2 regions of the Litchfieldia luteola genome follow, and region 1 is predicted to be linked to the other one. Evidence: riboswitches for the same ligand, from Rfam matches in the RefSeq annotation. Region 1 holds a riboswitch; the other holds the start of a gene.
What was found. A riboswitch is a leader RNA that binds a small molecule or an ion and turns the genes downstream of it on or off. The one in region 1 is predicted to bind lysine.

Region 1 (3,217 bases):
AAAATTGTTGAAGCTTTTAGAAAGGCTGTTGTTATATATCCAGTAGGCCTGACAGTCTATTTAAACGATGGTAGAAAAGGGATTGTTTCAAAACAAAATCAAGGCTTAAGTGAAAGACCGGTCATTAGAATATTAGAGGAAAGTGGAAGGGACTTAGAAAACCCTTATGAAGTAGATCTTAAGCAGAAGCTTGATTTAGTTATAACAAAATGTGATACAACACTTGTTGGAGAAAATCTGAGTACGAATCAATAACATGAAGACAACCTATCGTTATGTAGGTTGTTTTATTTTTGAAAAAATTGGCCTAGACCCCTTTCCAAATGCATAAACATAGCTTGTAAAGGGGGGAAAAGTGATGGCAAAATATCGAGGACGCCTTCCCCGAGGAGGACCATTGCCTTTTCGTTATGTATTCTTACTTACATTTGTCTTTTTCATCTTCTCTACTGCTGCTGGATTAATCATGGTTAATAAGGGGATTGAGCCTGTACTAATGGCGTATGCGGAAAACGAAACGAAAAGGATCGCTACATTAGTTATAAAAAATGCAGTTAATAAACAGATTACCGAAGAGGAATTAAGTGCAGAAGAAATTATTAATATTCAACAAGATTCTAATGGAGACATAACCGGTGTTTACTATAATACGAATGCAATTAACCGAGTGGCAACTTTGACAACAGATAAGGTTGAGCAGTACCTTCGCTATGTGGATGAAGGGAATGTAAATGCACTTGAAATACCGGAAGTAGTAATTGAAACCGATGATGATACAAAAAACTCAGGATTTTATTTTGAGGTTCCACTAGGAGCAGCGACGAATAATGCACTATTAGGTAACTTAGGTCCTAAGGTTCCTGTTCGATTTCATTTAATCGGAGATGTAATGCCAGATATTATCACTGAAATTGAGGAGTCGGGAATTAATAATACGATTATAAAGATTGAGGTTAAGCTTAATGTAACAGTGAGGGTAATTCTCCCCTTTGCAACGGATGAAATACATGCTACAGGAACAGTACCAGTAGTTGCTCAATTAGTTAATGGTAAGGTTCCAGATTACTATAATAATGGTGGAGACAGTGCGCCACCCGCTATTCAATTACCACGTAATGGAAACTAGAAAATGATTGATTTTTTGTAGATTAATTACTATAATAATATAGTATTTTTAATAACTTAATAACACCTTATCTGATCGATGAGGTAGAGGTGCAAAAAGAAAGAGTAGTTCATGTGAGGATGACAACGTTGAGCATGAATGAAAGGGCTTTTTGCCGAAGCAAAGATGAGCGTCAAATCATCTTTGTTGGTGTTACCTTTAACAAGGGTATCACTGTCATTATGAGATCCATTCATAATGAGGGGCTACTGATCGTGATGGAGGATAACATATCTACTAAGAGTAGTGATAGTTATTTTCTATCATTACTCTTTTTTTTGTGCCTTTTTTTACATCATGGTAGGAATGCCCCAGAAACACCTTGTGTTAATTTTTTTACAATAATAGGAGGTTATCATGACTGGAACAATTTATTCTTTAATCCCTCCTTTGGTTGCAATCTTAATGGTTATTTTAACTAGAAAAGTTTTGCTTTCATTAGGAGTAGGGATCGTATCAGCAGCACTAGTTTTACAATGGAACGCTGTAAAAGAAGGTGGGATACTGTTTTTCTTATCAGAGGCATTCAACTCCATTTGGAGTAGTTTTAAAGCCATCTTTGTATCGGAGGGTTCTCTAAACACTTGGAATATGTATATTGTCTTCTTTTTATTACTCTTAGGAGTAATTACTGCTTTCATATCAGTAACAGGAGGTAGTCGTGCATTTGGAGAGTGGGCAGGGAGACGAATAAAGTCTAGAGTCGGTGCTCAATTACTTGCTGCAATTCTTGGAATTATAATCTTTATCGATGATTATTTTAATGCTTTAGCTGTTGGTCAGGTAAGTAAACCATTAACTGATCGTTATAGAGTCTCACGCGCAAAACTTGCGTACATTATTGACTCAACTTCTGCGCCAATCTGTGTAGTTTCTCCAATTTCTAGCTGGGGTGCATATATCATTGCCATTATAGGGACAATTCTGGCAACTCATGGAATTAGTGAATATACTGCATTGTCTGCCTTCATTCAGATGATTCCAATGAATTTATATGTTATTACAGCTATTTTGATGGTTTTTGTAACGACCATTTTTAACATTAATCTTGGTAGTATGAAGGGTCATGAGGAAAGGGCTGTTAAATTAGGAGAAATGATTGATCCAGCCAAACCTGTTATCGGAGACTTAAAACAGGATTTACCTCAAAGTGACAGAGGAACGATTGGTGATTTAATATGGCCAATTATCGCTTTAGTAATTGGGACTGTCGGTTCAATGATTTGGACAGGCTTTACCGCTACGGAAGAGAATAGAACGCTACTAGCTATCTTTGAAAATACCGATGTTGCAGCTTCTCTTTTATATGGTGGTCTTTTAGGTTTACTTGTTGTGTTTATCTTATTCTTTAATCAAGTTATGACGAAAAAGTCAATTTCGGCAGGTTTATTCTTCAAGGGAATTATTGAAGGAATAAAATCTATGCTTCCTGCAATCTACATCCTGTTATTAGCATGGATGGTTGTTGATTTAATTGGTCAGTTAGAAACTGGAGCATACCTTGCTTCATTAGTTGAAAAGGCCAATCTTAATATTGCTTATCTACCTGTAATTTTATTTATTGTTGCGGGTTTAATGGCCTTTTCAACAGGTACTTCATGGGGAACATTTGGAATTATGTTACCAATTGCAGGAGAAATTATGGCTTCAACTGATGTTTCAATGTTATTACCTGCACTAGCAGCAGTACTAGCTGGTTCAGTATTTGGGGATCATTGTTCACCAATTTCAGATACGACAATTCTTTCATCCACAGGTGCAGGAAGTCACCATATTGATCATGTATTAACTCAACTTCCGTATGCACTTACTTCTGCAATCATTGCAACAGTTGGTTTTATTGTAATGGGTATGACGGGCAGTACAATTTTAGGAATTATGGTAGTGCTATTATCATTGCTAGTTTTTACATTTGTTTTTAGACAACAAAAGACAACGGTATTAGTATAAACCTTTAAAGAATGAATAGTATTTTCCTATAAAGTTACTAGTGAAAATCTGTAAATAAAAGGAAAGAGCATAGCTCTTTCCTTTTTATATTAGCTGGAAAAT
Region 2 (3,217 bases), on a different contig from region 1:
AAGAGAAGTTTTAATACCTGATCTACTCGGCAAAGATACTCCTCAGCTATTATATTGGGCTGGTAAAAATTTAGCTAGGAAGTATCCTTTAGACTCAATAGAGATGATTGTTGATTTTTTCAGTAAAGCTGGTTGGGGACAATTGACACTCGATAAGGATAAGAAAGAAGAACTCGAGTTCCATTTAACAGGTGATCTCGTTTCGAATCGTCTCTCTAGTAAAGAACCTTCCACTTTCCAACTCGAATCAGGCTTTTTGGCTCAACAAATTGAACACCAAAAAGGTCAATTATCTGAAGCATATGAACAACAGAAAAACAGGGCCTTAAAGGTCATTTTCACAGTAAAAACTGACAAAAAGGACATCATTAAACATATTTAATGGTTAATGGAAAAGGTGCTACACAGTTTGTGTCGCACCTTTTTTCATTATCTAAATTGTAACCTCTGATTTGTCAGAAACTGATAAACTAAATGCCTCATGTAGGGCATCTACTGCCTTGACCATGTTCACCTGCTCAACTACGGTCGATACTTTGATTTCAGATGTACTTACCATTTTCACTTGAATTTCGTGATTTGCTAGCACTTGAAACATTTCGGCTGCTACTCCGGGGTTGGAAATCATTCCTGAGCCAACAATAGAGACCTTGGCCAATCCACTTTCATGCTGAATTTCAGTAAACTTAAGCTCCTCACGGTTACTATTTAATACATGAAGAGTATCCTCTAAATCAGCTGTTTTAACTGAGAAAGAAATAGATGTTGTATTATCATTGGTTGTACTTTGAATGATAATATCCACATTTAAGCCATTCTGTGCTAATGTTGTAAAGATTTTAGATAATGTCTGTAGTTCATTAGGTAATCCACAGACTGTTACCCTTGTTACTTGGTCTTCAAATGCAATGCCTCTAACAATTAAGTTTTTTTCCATTGAAACTTCCTCCTCGATGATTGTCCCATTTTCTAACTCCATGCTTGATCTAACCTCTAAAGGCATTAAGTAATTTTTGGCAAATTCAACTGCTCTGGGGTGAAGTACGCCTGCACCTAAATTAGCTAGTTCCAACATTTCATCATAGGAGACAGACTGTAATTTTCTTGCAGTTTTTATATAGCGTGGATCAGTAGTAAAGACTCCAGTTACATCAGTATATATATCACACTTATCAGCTTTTAATGCGGCAGCCAAAGCAACTGCTGTTGTATCAGATCCACCTCTCCCAAGTGTAGTAATAGCACCATCTACTGTAATTCCTTGGAATCCAGCAACCACAACAATTTGTCCTTTATTTAAACTTTCGTTTAATTTCTTTGTATCTATATTTACGATACGTGCATTGCTATGTATCGCTTCAGTCTCAATGCCAGCTTGCCATCCTGTAAATGATATTGAATCATATCCTTTTTCTTGTAATGCTAATGTTAATAATGAAATGGTAACTTGTTCTCCTGTTGAAAGAAGCATATCCATTTCACGCTTGCTAGGATTTTTACTAATTTGCTTCGCTAAAGACACAAGTTCATCTGTTGATTTTCCCATAGCAGAAACGACAACAACCACTTTATTACCTTTGTCTACCTCATGAACAACTCGATTTGCAACGTTCTGAATACGCTCAATTGAACCAACCGATGTACCACCAAATTTTTGTACAATGATTCCCATTATTTTATCATCCTCTTCATTAAGTTCTCTAAAACGCAAAAAAGCAATGAGACTAACATCTCATTGCAGTGATAACGATAATTACGTGTCACTTCGTGAGATAGCCCTCCAAGAGTAAATCTTGACAGTCTTACATCTATTAAATGCAAAACCAGCGAAAAAACAAAATGAGCGTTTTATCACTTCGGCGAGCTTCCCTTTCAAACAGTGATTTACAGAGCTCATTCTCCTCCCACTGCCTACTTATAAAGCACGCACCTCTATCTTCACTTCAGTTTCTGAAGTGTATGAATATCAAATTAGTTGTAATTATATCAGAATTGGATGTAAAAATACAAGAATTAATTTCTTAATTTCTCATAGATTATCTCCGCAGTTTGGCGAGGTATTTTAGCCTCTACAATTTCTTCTATAGTTGCTGAACGTAGTTTTTTTATCGAGCCAAAATGTTTAAGAAGTGCTTTCTTTCTTTTTTCTCCCACACCAGGTATATCATCCAGAACAGATTGAAATGCAGACTTCCCTCTAATTTGACGATGAAAAGTTATTGCAAATCGATGAACTTCATCTTGAATTCGCTGTAATAGATAAAACTCTTGACTATTTCGTGGTAGCTGGATAATTTCAGCAGTCTCTCCCAATAATAACTCTGAAGTTCTATGTCTTTCATCCTTAGCAAGCCCTGCTGTCGGAACCTCTAATCCTAGCTCATTCTCTAATACATCCCTAACTGCCGCTAAATGACCTTTACCACCATCAATAATAATTAAATCAGGTAGTGGTAGTTGTTCCTTTAGTACTCTTGAATATCGCCTTCTAACGACTTCTCGCATCGATTCATAATCATCTGGACCGATTACGGACTTAATTTTATACTTTCGATACTCTTTTTTCTCAGGCTTGCCATCTATAAACACAATCATCGCAGAAACAGGATCTGTTCCTTGTATATTAGAATTATCAAAAGCCTCAATCCGATGAGGTGTAGCAATTCCTAAGTGGATACCTAACTGTTCAACTGCCTTAATCGTTCTCTCTTCATCTCTTTCAATTAGGGAGAATTTCTCTTTTATCGCAATAAAAGCATTTTTAGTTGCTAAATCTATTAAATCCTTCTTCTGCCCCTTACTAGGCTGAAACACACTTACTTCTAAAAGTTTTTCTACCATTTCCTTGTCTACCGTCTTAGGTAATAGAATTTCTTTGGGTTTAAAATGATTATTTTGCGAGTAAAATTGCCCTAAAAATGTTAGGAAATCTTCCTCAGGCTCATCATAAAATGGGAATAAAGAAACTTCACGCTCTATTAATTTCCCTTGCCTAATAAAAAAGACTTGTACACACATCCAGCCTTTGTCATAAGAAAAACCGAATACATCGCGATCTACAAAGTCAGTCATCGTCATCTTTTGTCTTTCCATTGTTGTTTCAATATGCGCTATTTGATCTCGATATTCTTTTGCTCTTTCAAAGTCAAGGTTTTCAGAAGCATTAATCATTTTCTCAGTTAAGTTAGTTTTAATTTCCTTGTAACCACCATTTAAA

Region 2: another riboswitch for lysine. It lies ahead of J2Z26_RS13380 (aspartate kinase); the one in region 1 lies ahead of J2Z26_RS19310 (Na+/H+ antiporter NhaC family protein).

What each region holds. Positions count from the first base shown of each region.
Region 1 covers NZ_JAGGKM010000008.1:28,789-32,005, forward strand. Annotated here, with positions in the region: gene J2Z26_RS19300 (HD-GYP domain-containing protein) at 1-255, shown strand, start outside; gene yunB (sporulation protein YunB) at 359-1,126, shown strand; lysine riboswitch at 1,203-1,382, shown strand; gene J2Z26_RS19310 (Na+/H+ antiporter NhaC family protein) at 1,523-3,115, shown strand.
Region 2 covers NZ_JAGGKM010000004.1:267,953-271,169, forward strand. Annotated here, with positions in the region: gene J2Z26_RS13375 (YslB family protein) at 1-382, shown strand, start outside; gene J2Z26_RS13380 (aspartate kinase) at 434-1,672, opposite strand; lysine riboswitch at 1,766-1,943, opposite strand; gene uvrC (excinuclease ABC subunit UvrC) at 2,014-3,217, opposite strand, start outside.